Regions from separate parts of the Pseudoalteromonas sp. 1_2015MBL_MicDiv genome, predicted to be linked through region 2. Evidence: predicted binding sites of a transcription regulator. Region 2 holds the regulator's gene; the other holds the start of a gene.

Region 1 (8,113 bases), 900 kb from region 2:
CTTGGTATTATTAAATGTGCGGAGGCTAATTTGGAAACAGGAATGATTATTTCACTGGCGTTATATTTTGTTGTAATGCTAGGTATCGGACTATATGCATATAAACAATCTACAAGCGATGTCTCTGGTTACATGTTAGGTGGGCGAAACCTTTCCCCCAGTGTCGCTGCATTATCTGCTGGCGCATCTGACATGAGTGGTTGGATTTTAATGGGCTTGCCTGGTGCAATGTTTGTAAGTGGATTTAGCAGTACATGGATAGCGATTGGTTTGATCGCAGGTGCTTGGTTAAACTATTTTTTAGTAGCTCCAAGACTCAGAGTTTATACAGAAAAAGCAAATGACTCGATTACTATTCCAGATTATTTTTCAAATCGTTTTAACGACAAATCTAACTTACTACGCGTTGTATCTGCAGTAGTTATTATTGTTTTCTTTACGCTTTATACCTCTTCTGGTGTTGTTGCCGGCGGTAAATTATTTGAAAGCTCATTTGGGCTAAGTTATGAGATGGGTTTGTATATCACTACAGGTGTTGTTGTTTTATATACTTTGTTTGGTGGTTTTTTAGCCGTCAGCTTAACTGACTTTGTTCAAGGTTGTATTATGTTCATCGCACTAATTTTAGTGCCTTGTGTAACCTACTCACTTTTAGAACAGCCTTTAGAGTCCACTTTACATAGTGTAAACCCCGAAATGCTTAATTGGATAGGTGCAGGGTCTACTTTAGGGATTATTTCAGCAATGGCTTGGGGGTTGGGATACTTTGGACAGCCTCATATTATTGTGCGCTTTATGTCTGTTCGTAGTGTGAAGGAGATGCCCACAGCGCGTCGTATAGGTATGACTTGGATGATTGTTGCTGCTGTTGGTGCAGTTGCTACTGGTATTTTTGGCGCCGCTTACACATACGAAAATAATATTACGGTCAAAGACCCAGAAACTATTTTCTTAGTGCTTTCAGAGCTTTTATTTCATCCACTAATAGCAGGCTTTTTACTTGCCGCTATATTAGCTGCAATTATGAGCACAATCTCATCTCAGTTATTAGTGAGTTCAAGTTCACTAACAGAAGATTTTTACAAAACATTTTTGCGTAAAGAGGCGAGTGATAAAGAGCTAGTGGCTGTTGGCCGTATCAGTGTTGCTATAGTTGCTATGTTTGCCATTTACTTAGCTTACGACAGAGATAGCTCTATTTTAGATTTAGTAAGTAATGCTTGGGCAGGCTTTGGCGCCGCGTTTGGACCATTGGTTTTATTTAGCCTTTATTGGAAACGCATGAACTTTGCCGGTGCATTATCGGGTATGTTAGTGGGTGCATTTACTGTGCTAATTTGGATTTATGGCCCATTCACTATTAATGGCGAAAGCTTAAGTAGCTTTATGTACGAAATTGTACCTGGCTTTATTTTATCTTGCATCGCAATTGTTGTTATCAGCTTAGTAACAAAAGAGCCAGAGCAAAACATCACTGCTTTATTTGATGAAGTAGAGAAAGAGCTTTAAATAGCAATTACCACCTATTTTAAAATAAGTGGTAAGCAATAAAAAAGGGAGCAACTTAGTTGCTCCCTTTTTTATTTAGCTTAACTCATCCAATAGGGAGCAAACGGCTAGTTAACTTGCTTTTTTATCGTTGTTGTCTTCAGTTGATGCAACGTTATCTGACTTTTTAGTTTTTGTTGGGGCTTTGGTGACAACTGGGTCTTTGCCACCTTTTAATATAGTCATAAAGTCTTCTTTACTCTTTGCTATTTCTAAAGCAAGTGACTCTATTTGTTGCTCGCTTAATGGCACATCTACCTTTTCTAACATTAGCTCAAGCGACTCAGCAATATCGAGCATTTTGTCATAAGCATCAGCTTCTTTTTTAGTAGTAAACGTCATGCGCTCGACTCCGTTTCGTTCTACAACATATTTAACAACAACAGCCATGATTTCTCCTGCAAGCTTGCGTGGCAATGTGGTTTATGAAAACCATTAGATTACTGTTTTTATGTACAGTAATGGTTTGTGGTGTAATTTGCAAGTATCTGATATTAATTTTTAGTTTATTTAAGATTTGACAAAAAACTGTAACTTTACTTTATTTAATAAATCACTTGTTGTACCAGCTGCATTTTAGGATTTCGGATAATAGTGATCATGTGTTTAGGTGATTTTATATAATGAGCTATTTTTATTTTACTATTTCCTGAGCAAAATTTAATAATTCGAAAGTACAATAAGGAAAATAAATGCGTCTTTTACAAAAACTCTTATTCATAAGTATATTATGTTTGCTCCCGACTACTGCAGCGTTTTCACAGGTAGTTGATGTGGTCAAAGAAATGCCTAAATATGATGTTGTAAGTATTAATGATGCTAATGCGAGTATGCTCGCTAAGCTACCAGGAATAGGGAAGAAAAAAGCACAAGCAATAGTTGATTATAGGGAAGCAAATGGAGAGTTTACTGAAGTAAACGATTTAGCGAAAGTGAAAGGTGTAGGAAAAAAGTTAATAACTAAGCTAAAAGATAAAATAACATTATAAGTGGGTTAGGGCGCTTCTAAGCGCCCTGATCATATTCTTTTAATGCTTTACTAAGATTTTTTTTGGCAAAATTAATTTCGATAGGCGTAGTTAATAATGGATAACAAAGTACACCAAGCATTAAAAATGGAATAACTACCCAGCCTTCAAATAGGGTAAATATTAAAAACAGTGGGCTTAATAATATAAGCTTTATTATACGTAATAACACGCGTTCAGTAGGTGAGATCAGACCTAGCGATAGGGCTATAACGGCTTGCCTTTCGCGTACTTTTAAATGTTTTAATTCTATAATTTGACTCGAAAAAAAAGTAAACATACTAATTAAACCGATCTTTTAAAAAGTAAACGACTACTAATCACTATAAAAAATACACTAGCAAATAGTCCAAATATGATTTCCATCCAAGCGGGCATACTCAAACCCAAAAATTGCCAGTCTATATTTCCACAATCACCAGTTGCCTGAAAAAAGCTAGGGATCCACTCATGCAATGGTAAAAATGATGGGAAATTAGGTTCAAATTCACAGCTAAAAGCAAAAGGGTCTGTGGTGGTTTGCATATCTATATGTTCTTGAGCAATCAGGTATCCCCAAACACTTGATACGCCCCAAGTTAAGTAAGCCGCTATTCTGACTACTTTGTTTTGCGGTTTAATTGAGCCAATAATACCAGCGCTAAGTAACCCTAGTACTGCGGTACGTTGATAAATACACATTATGCAAGGTGCTAACCCCATTTTGTATTGAAAGAAAAGGGCGGTTACTTCAAGTAAAAAAACAATAACGGTGAATAAAATCCACGGAGTACGTTGAGTCGGTAATTGTGCAAGCCAGTTCATAAAAATTCCACGCTTAAATAAGACGATATATTATGGCGTAGGATAAAGTACGCAGCAACAAAAAGGAAAAAAAAGCTACCGAAGTAGCTTTTTTTAAGATGAGATTAGTGACTACTTGATGCAGCCCCTATGGTCGCTACATGATGATCTATCCAGCCCCATTGATACATTAGTTCGGTCATATCGCTTAAACCTATGTAAGTAAAGGTAAGCCCTATAGTAGTTAACACGATTGTATATGGTAATGCCATGTAAACCATTCTCCCATAGGACAAACGCAGTACTGGGGCAAGTGTTGATGTAAGCAAAAATAAAAATGCAGCTTGACCGTTTGGAGTCGCAACACTTGGTAAATTGGTACCTGTATTAATAGCAACAGCTAAAAGGTCGAATTGATCACGGGTAATTTCCCCAGATTTCAGTGCCGCTGCAACTTCGTTTATATACACAGTACCAACAAATACATTATCGCTTACCATGGAGAGTAACCCATTGGCGATAAAGAACATGACTAATTGTAATTGCCCTTCAAATGTAAGTACCCAAGCAATAACAGGTGTGAATAGGTGTTGGTCTATAATAACGGCAACAACGGCAAAAAACACACATAAAAGCGCTGTAAATGGCAGAGCTTCCTCAAATGCTTTTCCTAGTTGATGTTCTTCAATAATACCGGCAGAGGCAGTTGCCAATATAATCACTGATAAACCTATTAACCCAACAGCGGCTAAATGCATTGCTAAACCGACAATAAGCCATACCGCAATGAACGCTTGGATAGTTAAGTTAACTTTATCGCGTTTAGTTCGTTTACTATCAAGCCCTTCAGCGTGATTTTTTAAAATAGTGTGAATTTTTTTAGGTAATTTAGCGCCATACCCAAAGGCTTTTGTTTTTTCCAGAACAAAAGTAGTTAATAAACCAGCAAAAAATACAGGCAAGGTGATAGGGAGCATTCTTAAGAAAAACTCACCAAACTGCCAACTCGCTCGCTCAGCAATAATTAAATTTTGAGGCTCTCCAACCATAGTACAAACACCACCGAGTGCAGTGCCAATAGATGCATGCATTAATAGGTTACGTAAAAAAGCACGAAACTCTTCGAGTTCTTGGCGATTAACTTCTTTTACTTGATTATCATCATTTATATCATGTTCGCTGTTGGAGTCTTTTCCTGACGCAACTTTGTGATAAATACTGTAAAATCCCATTGCAACGGCAATGACTACTGCCATAACTGTTAATGCATCTAAAAATGCAGATAAGAAAGCAGCTGCAAGAGTAAACGCTAAAGATAAAATAGATTTACTTCTGACTGACACGACTAGTTTCGTAAAAATGTAGAGTAATAAATCTTTCATGAAGTAAATGCCGGCGACCATAAAAATCAACAGCAAAATTACATCTAAGTTTTGTGCTATTTCATGTTCAACTTGTCCTGCAGTCGTCATTCCTATAAATAAGGCTTCAATGACAAGTAAGCCACCAGGCTGCAGTGGATAGCATTTAAGTGCCATTGCCAAGGTGAATATAAATTCTAATACTAACGCCCAGCCTGCCACGTATTGATTTAGTTGAAAAAGGATAGGGTTAATAATTAGAAACGTAATGATCGTATATTTATACCATTGTGGCGCATTACCTAAAAAATTCTTAAATATTGCAGTTAAAACACTCTGCTGCATAGGTGTTCCTTTTTATTGTACTTATATGTATAGCTAGTGCCTGTTAAGTTAATTCAGCTAAAGCTTTGTGTAAACAAAAATATGCAAGTGATAACAATGTACCTAATGTGAATGTGGCCTATATTTATATACACTGTAGCTAAAATAGAAAAATCAAAATTTAATTATTTATAAATATTAAATTTCTACTCATTTGGTTGAACTAATATACCTTACTTTACTTGTTAGTTGTGCTTCCTCTGGTACAATCAGTCAGTTATTCGTGTAAGACGATAAGTTGTAGATTACTTCGAGTGGGAATTGAATGAGAATTTTTAAAGCGAAAAGCCCAGCAGGATTTGCTGAAGAATATATAGTTGAGTCTATTTGGAATGGCGATTTCCCTCCAGGTTCAATTCTACCTGCCGAGCGAGAGCTCTCAGAGTTAATTGGTGTCACAAGAACAACTTTACGAGAAGTACTACAGCGTTTAGCTCGCGATGGTTGGTTGACTATCCAGCACGGTAAACCGACACGAGTTAATAATTTTTGGGAAACGTCTGGTTTAAATATTCTTGAAACGTTAGCACGCCTTGATGAAGATAAAATGCCTGAGCTGACAGATCAGCTTTTATCGGCAAGAACGAATATTAGTGCTATTTATACGCGTGCCGCTATTAAGTTGAATCCAGAGCGCGTTATTGAAATTTTATCACAAAGCCATGAACTAGAAGATACTGCACAGGCATTTGCTGATTACGATTATAAAGTTCATCACGAATTAGCAGTTGCTGGTAATAACCGTATTTATGTATTAATTCTTAACGGTTTTAGAGGGTTTTATTCAAAGATTGGTTGTCATTACTTTTCAGATGCAGGAACACGAGAGCTTGCCCGTCAGTTTTATAAAGATTTAACTATACTGGCTGAAAATAAAGAGCATGATGGCGCTATTTCTATGATGCGTAAGTATGGTCATCAAACGGGTGAAATTTGGCAGAATATTCGAGGTGATATGCCTTCGGATATAATGGATTAAATCTAAACGAAAAACCTGCATTTGCAGGTTTTTTTATCTGTAAAAATTCATACCACATTATATGTTTTTTTTAAACAATTTAATGTATTAACCCTTCTTCAGTAACGCTAAAAATACTATCTAATTACAACGCAATTTACACCTCAAAATAGATCTATTATTCAAGCAGATTAGTGCAAGTTGTAAGTGTTCGTTATTTTCGATTGCTCACATCGCTAAATACGATTGTTATTTTTAAACTAAAAAATTTAGAATGCCAATTAATTATATGTATGCGCTATTGGTTTTTAATTTTTAGCGCCCATATAAGTACCAGCATTGCGAAAGCAATTGAAAACAAACTCAAAATATTTGGAGAATAAAATGGGTGTATTAGTAGGCCGCCAGGCACCAGACTTTACCGCTGCAGCTGTTCTTGGTAACGGTGAAATTGTAGATAGCTATAACCTTCATGAAACAATCAAAGGTAAAAAAGCAGTTATCTTCTTTTACCCACTAGATTTCACGTTTGTGTGTCCTTCAGAACTTATTGCATTTGATAAGCGTTTTGAAGAGTTCCAAAAGCGTGGCGTAGAAGTTATTGGTGTTTCTATCGATTCACAATTCTCACATAACGCATGGCGTAACACTGTTGTAGCAGATGGCGGTATTGGTAAAGTTCAATACGCACTAGTTGCAGATGTTAAACACGAAATTTGTAAAGCATATGACGTTGAGCATCCTGAAGCGGGTGTTGCGTTTCGTGGGTCATTCTTAATCGACGAAGAAGGCAATGTACGTCACCAAGTAGTGAACGATTTACCACTAGGTCGTAACATCGATGAAATGCTTCGTATGGTTGACGCACTAGCGTTCCATACTGAACACGGTGAAGTATGTCCTGCTGGTTGGACTGAAGGTAAAAAAGGTATGGACGCAAGCCCTGAAGGCGTTGCAAAGTTCTTATCTGAAAACGAAGGCGAGCTATAATTTAGCCCTTAGTTTTAAATAAAAAACCGCCAATTGGCGGTTTTTTTTGTGTCTTTACTTAGAAGGAGAAGCTTACTTTAGTATACAGGTAACGGCCACGAGGGTTGTGCACACCTGACGCATAACCATATAAATCGCCATCGCCATCACCAATAGCAAATGGTGGCTCTTCATCAAATAAGTTATTAACACCTAAAGATATTTTAGCTGATTCAGTAATACGGTACGATGTTTGTAAATCCACAAGCGTTTGTGAATCTATCATACGCGATGTATTACTATCAAAATCTAAATTACCATCAAAGTCGATATCAGGTGTATCTTCAAATTCACCCACATAACTGATATTTACGTTAGTGTTAAAGTCGCCAATTTCCCAGTTAGTTGAGAAAATAAAGCGGTGCTCTGGGTAACCATATTCACCCGTGTAATCACGGCCATCTTTTTCAAATTTATCTTGATATGCCCACTCTAGATTAAATTTAAGTAAACCTAAGTCATCAAGAGAGTGATTATAGTTTGCTGAAAGATCAACACCAGACACTTCCTGCGATGATAAGTTTTTAAAGGTGCTGTGTATTTTTTGTATTGTGCCCAAGCTTGCACCACCCGTTGGGGCCAAACGAACACACACGGTACTACTTTGACTGCCACATTCTGCAGCGTAAATAGGGCCAAACTCTTCTTCATCTATTTTGTTATCTTGGGTAATACTCCATACATCAACACTTAAGCCAAACTCGGCTGTTGGTGCCCATATAACGCCCACGTTCCATGATTCTGACTCTTCTGCTTGTAAATCAGGGTTACCAGAGAACTCAATATTGTAATCCAGCGCTTGGCAATCTAACCCAGTTTGTTCACAGCGCTGCGTATCAACAAAAAATTGGCTCTTTTGTGACGGACCTAAGCCTATTTGCGCTAATGAAGGCGCTCTAAAGCCTTGCGCCCATGAACCTCGAACGGTTACTTCATCAGTCGGTGCCCAGCGCAGAGCTACTTTTGGATTCGTTGTAGTACCAAAGTCGCTGTAATCATCGTAACGACCAGCTAATTGCAAT
Region 2 (8,113 bases):
GCCTCCACTTTGGCATCAAGTGCTGTCTGTATTTGACTCGGTTGAATAACATCACCCGTATCATTACCCCACGCATTACGTTTATAAGTAATAACCGCAGCTAATTGCTTTATAGATAACTGCTTGGCAAAAGCTTGCATTGCCGTACCGGGTCGTCCATGGATAACTACATCAATGTGATCTTTTATATCGCCAAGCACTATCGGACTGCCTTTAAGTGCAGGAAATACACCCGGTAACCCCATGCCCGTAGGCTGATGGCACGCTGCACAATTAGCCATATATACTTGTTCGCCTAAAGTCATTAACTCTTCTTTTGGGAGGGTTTTATCAAGTAATGCGGCATCTGCTAATGCTGCTTTTTGTTTAGCCTGCTTTGCATCTGCTAACCATGTTTTAAAATCAGCCTCAGATTTAGCAACCACCACAACAGGCATGAAGCCATGATCTTTACCACACAGCTCGGCACATTGGCCTCGGTAAGTACCTTCTTCGTTAATATTGGTCCATGTTTCGTTTATAAAGCCGGGGTTCGCATCTTTTTTAACTGCAAAATCAGGTACCCACCAAGAGTGAATAACATCATCAGAAGTCATTAAAAATCGTACTTTTTGATTTATTGGCAGTACAAGAGGCTTATCAACCTCAAGTAAGTAGTTAGGGTTTTTATCTGCAAGATTCGCTATTTCATCTTGCGGGGTAGACAAAATAGAGTAGAACTCTACATCTTCGCCCATATATTCATAATGCCATTTCCATTGCGAACCCGTAATTTTAATAGTGAGATCAGCTTTGCTGGCATCTTCCATTGCAATAAGGGTTTTAGTGGCTGGTACTGCCATAGCAATTAAAATAACAAACGGAATTGCAGTCCAAAGTATTTCTACTTTAGTGCTTTCGTGAAATTGGGCAGGTACAGCCCCTTTAGATTTACGGTGATGAATAAGTGCCCAAAACATAATTGCGAACACTATCACCCCAATCACACAACATATTATAAATATGGTCATGTGCAGCTGATATACATTATTGCTTATATCGGTTACGCCTTTGCGCATATTGTATTGGCTGTTCGCCAAAACTGAGTGCGAAAAAACACATAATATAAGCCACAAGGTAGAGGTCAGTTTACCCATGTGACGGCTCCTTTGATGCTATTGCGAATGCAAAGCGAAGAGGCATACGGCTTAAACGCCAATTCGTTATTTTTATTTTTTTAGCCAATCTTATTTAATATTGATTGGTTTTGCTGCGCCAACAACGAGTTTGTGTATATTGTGTGTTCTCAAAACTAAAAAGCTGTGAGTTATTATTAGCTCAGCACATTAATAATTAGCTAAAAAACGAACAACAAGCAAGTTTTAGTATAAAAAACAATCAGGTGATATTGAGTAATTAATAAAAAGTCAGTAATCAACTAGTCAACAGGAAGTTCAAAATATGAGCAAAACAAAGGGGTTTAACGTATTCGGAGGGGGAAATATAAGTGCAAAAAAATTTACAGCTAAAATAATTAGTTGGCTGTTTACGTCATATTTTTAGTGCTAATGTTAAAACAAAAATGCGTGCTAAAAAGCACGCATTTATAAAAATAAATTAAAAACTACATCCAATCAGCGTTTCTTATAACTCCAACGGCTAAACCTTCTATATTAAAAGATTCATTTTCTAGATCAACTTCAATTGGCGAAAAGTCGTCATTCTCAGCATGCAATAATACTTTTCGGCCTGCTTTTTCAAACCGCTTTACGGTAACATCATCATCAACACGAGCAACTACAACTTGTCCATTTTCTGCAACTTGAGTTTTATGCACAGCTAACAAATCACCATCCATAATACCTATATCTTTCATGCTCATACCGTTAACGCGCAATAAAAAATCAGCAGCTGGTTTAAACATTAATGGATCAATTTTACAATGACTCTCAACGTGCTCTTGCGCCAAAATAGGCTCTCCCGCTGCGACTCGCCCGATAAGAGGTAAACCTAACTGTTCAGGCTCTTCTTCCTCAACAAGTTGAATACCTCGGCTTGCACCTGGTTTCATCTTAATAGCACCTTTTTTAGCAAGCGCTTTTAAATGCTCTTCAGCAGCATTGGCACTTTTAAAGCCTAATGTTTGTGCAATTTCAGCACGTGTAGGAGGCATACCAGTGTCTTTAATAAAAACTTTAACTAATTCGAGAATTTGAGCTTGGCGCTTCGTTAATGGTCGCATACAACTGGTTTTCCATACAGTACATTTAACTGTGAGTATATACAGTTAAATAAAAATCGCAAATTTAAATTACATTGATTGCTTGCTGTTAATAAATCACTTTTACACTTATGTAGAAACAACGACTGCTTACATAAAATAAACATTTGTATCTTTATATTTACGATTAAGGGCTAATTTGATGACAGCCACATGTTAATAAATTGAAAACAACTTATTAACATGTACACTTTATGTGTACAAACACTTAAAAGGATTATCAAATGAAAAAATATTCACCATTGTTTATTGGCTTATTGTTTAGCGGCTATGCGTATGCCCAAGTCCCACTTTTCGAAGTGCAACACTCTAACTTTACGCAAAACATTAATAAAGAAGGTAATGCTCAATCTCAATTTGGACAACCGCTTTTCGAACTAAGCGCAAAAACCAATGCATTCTTTTTACCTGTTCAGGGAAGTGACATTGAATTTATCAAAAGTACAGCAAGTACATCAGCAACTGGTAACTTAATTTGGGTAGGTAAAAGCTTAGATGGTGACGAAGTAACACTGATAAAATCTACAAAGGGGATTTCTGGTACGATAAAGGTAAATGAACATGTTTATAAATTGCAACCGAATAAACATTCTGATCATAATTTTATTGAATTAGATCCTGCCAAGCAACCTGCTGAGCATGCACCCGATTATCAGCAATCTAGCAACACTATTTCAATCAGTGAACAAATTTTAACAGAACAAAGCTTCCAAACAGCTATGGCAACTAACGCGCAAAGCAATATTAGCTTACTCGTTTTATACACCCCAGCCGCAGAACAAAAATCTAGTGATATTAATAGCTTGATTGATCTTGCAATAGTAGAGACTAATCAGGGTTACCAAAACTCAGGTGTCAACGCAGTTGTTAGTTTGGCCCATGTAAGCCGAGTTAATTATACTGAAGCTACAAATTCAGGTACGGATTTAAATCGTTTAGCTACCAAAAACGATGGTTATATGGATGAAGCGCACACACTACGAGATCAATACGGTGCTGATGTAGTCATATTAATAAACGACGTTAACGGCTACTGTGGCCAAGCCAAAGCAATTGGTGCAAATGCTAACAGCGCATTTGCGATGGTTGATTATGACTGTGCAACCGGCTATTACTCTTTCGGTCATGAAATTGGTCATTTACAAGGTGCTCGTCATAACCCTGAAAACGATCCATCAACATCTCCTTATTCGTTCGGCCATGGTTATCAGCAACCTCAATCACAATGGCGTTCAGTAATGGCTTATAACTGCACAAATAACTGCACAAGAATCAATTACTGGTCAAATCCAAACAAATCATACAGCGGAAGTGTTATGGGAACTCCATCAAAACACGATAACGCTAGAGTCTTAAATTTAACAAACCCCACAATTGCAAATTTTAGATCTGCATCTAGCCCACCGGTAAATAACAATACACTGCAAAATAACCAATCTATCGTTGTTAGTGGTGATCGAAACAGTGAGCAATTGTTTACTTTTACAGTGCCAAGTGAAGCTGAGCAAGTCACATTTTCGACCTCTAATGGCACTGGGGATGTTGACCTACATGTAAAATATAATGCAATTGCAACGAGCAGTAACTACGATTGCCGACCGTATAAAAACGGAAATAATGAAAGCTGTAGCGACACCCGCACTGGTAATTACTCTATTATGATTAAAGGCTACAGTGCTTTTAGTAATGTCGAGTTAATAGCTAGTTACCAATAAAAGATCTGGCTAAGTATAAGCAAGTAACATTATGCTGCTTGCTTATATTTAGCCTAGGGCGATTTCTTCTTTACTGCTCGATTGTATCAATAAACTACGATATCCCTATTATTACTTCTTACTATCCGCCTCACGCTATCTGGCTATAAATTTAGATCCACTTTTTTATTTTCATTATCTTAACTTTATGAAAATATAAGCCATATTTTTACTACTATTTTAAAAGGTAAGCTTATGAGTATTTGGTATCAACCTGTTACTTTAGAGTTTTGCAAACAGCTAGATGAGGGTATAAACGGCCAAGGTACACTAATGAAAACCATGGGAATTGAAATTACCGAAATTGGTGATGATTACCTCGTAGCAACTATGCCTGCCATACCAGCGCATCATAATCCAATGGGCATGGTGCATGGAGGAGCCAACGTAGTGCTTGCCGAAACAGTGGCAAGTTATGCAGCTAACTTCGTAGTCGACTTCACTCAGTTTTATTGTGTCGGACAAGAAATTAGCGCCAGTCACTTAAAAGCATCTCGTAATGGTACTTTAACAGCCACCGCAAAAGCGTTTCATATTGGTAAGCGTAGTTCAGTCTGGGAAATAAAAATTACTAATAGTCGAAACGAGCTTTGCTGCGTATCAAGAATGACCGCAGCCGTAGTAGAGCGAAGATAATTACTTACTGTTACTTTTCGATTGGGTAAATTGTAATTTCCATACCCGCACCAATAGCAGATATACGTAATAATGTATCTGCATCTAAAGCTTGGTTAAAACACTTAGGCGATGTGCCTGATTCAAAACCAATATCAAATGTTCTACGTGAACAACTTAGCCATTGCTTTAACGCATTACGCGAACACGATTCAATAAGCTCACAGATATGGTTAATTGCTTTATCTGGTGTACCTACTTCACCTGTAGCTTCAATGCGGGCTAACTGACGGTATTCGTCTTTGTCATAATGTAAAACTGTAGCGACTTTTTTTAAGTCTGCCACTAGCACGCTAATATCCTGCTTTGATTCAAGCTCTAGATCTACATTTAAAAATTGAATTTCCGACATTGTTTAGTATTTATCCTCTAATGATTACACCGCAAACTTTAACGCAGTTTTACTTTTATACCAAATCAACTATGTAATATAAGCTGTTTTATATGGTAAATAGATAGTTTTACGCATTTATAATCCATTATTTAATATTTATCATTTTTAAGTACAAACAATACTTTTTTATAAACTCCATGGCCTGTTGACCTTTGAGGATTAAAATTAAGTGAATTATTGTTTAAAAAAGTATAAAAAATAACCTTGACTTTTATATGCCACCGGTGGCATTTTAAATATGCGGGTTAAATACACTGTTTAAAGAGGTGTATTTAAATAAAGCCAAACACACCTCACTCATATTTACGCTTACTTATAACACAAAAAATAAGTGCAAAATCTGAACTGAGTGGCATTACCTAAATTCAGCAGGAACACACAATGAAAACGTCAAAAAGATTCACTCTCAGGCCACTTAATTACATTATTAGTGCATTATTAATTAGCACGACAGCTCAAATCAGTGCTGAAGAAGCCGAACAAACAAATATAAAAAAGAAAAGTGAAATTGAGTTAATCGAAGTTACAGGCTTTAGATCATCACTTAATAAATCGCTGGCTACCAAAAGGTTTGAAGTAAATACCACGGAATCAATTGCAGCCGAAGACATTGGTAAATTTCCAGATTTAAATATCGCAGAGTCACTACAGCGAATCCCTGGTGTCGCAATTTCGCGAGAAGGAGGAGAAGGACGTCAAATTACTCTACGTGGTTTAGGCCCATCTTTTACCCGCTCAACCCTTAATGGTATGGAAGTTCCTGCTAGTACAGATGGGACTGATTCGGGTGGTGGTGTAAATGGCGGCAGAGCATTTGACTTCAACGTTTTTGCATCAGAGCTATTCAATCGCGTTGATATTCAAAAATCACCAACAGCTGCAACCGAAGAAGGAGGTATTGCAGGTACTGTCGATATGTATTCAGCAAAACCTTTTGATTCCCCCGGTCTTCATGTAGCTGCGTCGGCACAGGCAGGCTATAACGATTTAACAGAAGAGACAGACCCTAGAATGGTATTTATGATCAGTAATACATTTGCTGACGATACCTTTGGGGCTTTATTCTCTGTCGCTAAATCAGAGCGCACAGTTCGCCAAGAAGGTTTTGGTACCGTTCGCTGGACAACCCCCGTCAAAGACGGCGGCGGTGTCTATGCTGACACATCAAATACTGACGTTATTGGCACAGCTGATGTGGGAAATTGTGAATTTGAAGGTGAGCAAGTTGATGATGTAAATTGCCTATGGACTCCTCGACTTCCCCGCCCTGATTTTTTTGGTAATGAACAAGATAGATTAGGTTTTACAGGCTCATTACAGTATGCGCCTAACGATGACTTAGTAATTACCTTCGATACCTTGCATTCTACCCTCGACAACAGTCGTACGATGTATAATTTCTTCGAAATGTTCAGAAATACATTTAGCGAGATCACTCCAGACTCTATTACAGTTGCCGAAAATGGAAAACAAATTCAGGCAGGTACATTTAGTGGAGTAAAGTCCCGTGCAGAAAGCCGTCAACAGGTATCTAAAACAAAATTTAAACAGTATGTGTTATCTGGTAAATACCACCTATCTGACTACTTAAAATTAGATGCAATGATCGGCACCGCTGAGTCAAATGCTCGCTCTGAGCAATATCGTTATAATATGACCAGCAATACACCTCATACCGTCTCAATTGATTTTGGAAATAGCGCAAATACTGCAGTGATGGATTATGGCTATGATAATTTAGATGCAAGTTCATTTAATTTAACAGACGGTCGACTTCGTGCTACGGATGTACTCAGAAAAAATGATACTGCCAAATTAGATTTAACTTACGAAACAGACTTTATGAGCATTAAAGGTGGGATTGCTTATAACGATAGAACAGTAAACTATGATGAATCGCAAATTAATGGATTTCCGGATCAAGAGTCAGCCGTCGGCTTTTCACAATTAATGCCTTACGATGATTATGGTTCAGGCTATGATGGTACGTTACCGCAATTTATTGTGGCCGATTTTGATGCAATTGAATCACAACTACTCAATAAAGAGTGGACGGCGCGAAGTGCACAAAGCTGGGAAGTTGAAGAGGAAACCATCGCTGCTTATATTCAATCAGATTTTGAATATGAAATATCTGATATGCTCCTACGAACAAATGTAGGCTTACGTTATGTAAAAACAGAAACAACATCAACGGGCTTTATTCAAAGCGATCCTGTTGAAATTGAAAATAGTTACGATAATGTTTTACCTGTTTTAAATTTAGCACTGGATGCAACGCAAGATGTTGTTGTACGTTTAGGGTTATCCAAAACCATGACCCGTCCAAGCCTTGGCTCACTAAACCCAGGTAACCCATCATTCTCCTATTTAAATGGAACAGTCAGTGCGGGTAATCCATTTTTAGACCCATTCACCTCAACAAATACTGATTTAGGTATCGAATGGTATTTTGATGAAGAGTCGCTACTTGCTTTAACTGGTTTTTATAAAGATATAGGTACTTTCATCACCAGCTCAACTGAAGAAAAATTAGTTGACCCTGCATACTTACCTTTCATTGATAACGATCCGCAATACGATCCATCAAGTGCACTTGACCCAAGAACAACACCCTACACCCATTACGTACCTGTAAATGGCAAGGGAACTGTTGTTAAAGGTATTGAGCTAATATATCAACAGCCATTTAGCTTTTTACCGGGGTTATTAAAAAATACCGGTATTGTTTCTAACTACACTCACGTATCCGCAGGAGAAATAACGGGGCTTTCTAAAAATTCATATAATTTCACACTTTATTACGAAGAAGAAAATTATGGCGCTCGCGTTTCAATGAATAAACGCGATAACTACATTACTGATTATACTGGCAGTAATGGTAATGCTGAAGAAGCAACAACAGGTCCAGCACATTATGACCTTTCTGCTTTTTATAACCTCAATGACAATGTAACCGTAACATTTGAAGCTATTAACTTAACCGATGAATATGAGCGCTTGTATACCACTGGTGACGGAACTCTTAAT

Evidence for each region. Region 2 encodes LexA, which represses DNA repair genes until DNA is damaged. Its sites were predicted from a motif close to TACTGTATNNNNATACAGTA; they were not measured.
Region 1: the regulator LexA is predicted to act here: its motif matches at 1,990-2,009, upstream of AOR04_RS04680 (YebG family protein).

The regions. Positions count from the first base shown of each region.
Region 1 covers NZ_CP012737.1:1,045,259-1,053,371, forward strand. The annotation lists gene putP (sodium/proline symporter PutP) at 31-1,509, shown strand; gene AOR04_RS04680 (YebG family protein) at 1,621-1,938, opposite strand; gene AOR04_RS04685 (ComEA family DNA-binding protein) at 2,241-2,537, shown strand; gene AOR04_RS04690 (DUF6170 family protein) at 2,554-2,856, opposite strand; gene dsbB (disulfide bond formation protein DsbB) at 2,862-3,380, opposite strand; gene nhaB (sodium/proton antiporter NhaB) at 3,485-5,065, opposite strand; gene fadR (fatty acid metabolism transcriptional regulator FadR) at 5,370-6,083, shown strand; gene AOR04_RS04715 (peroxiredoxin) at 6,447-7,052, shown strand; gene AOR04_RS04720 (TonB-dependent receptor) at 7,111-8,113, opposite strand, start outside.
Region 2 covers NZ_CP012737.1:150,128-158,240, reverse strand. The annotation lists gene coxB (cytochrome c oxidase subunit II) at 1-1,136, opposite strand, end outside; gene lexA (transcriptional repressor LexA) at 1,604-2,221, opposite strand; gene AOR04_RS00755 (M12 family metallo-peptidase) at 2,485-3,975, shown strand; gene AOR04_RS00750 (PaaI family thioesterase) at 4,210-4,650, shown strand; gene AOR04_RS00745 (hypothetical protein) at 4,661-5,041, opposite strand; gene AOR04_RS00740 (TonB-dependent receptor) at 5,465-8,113, shown strand, end outside.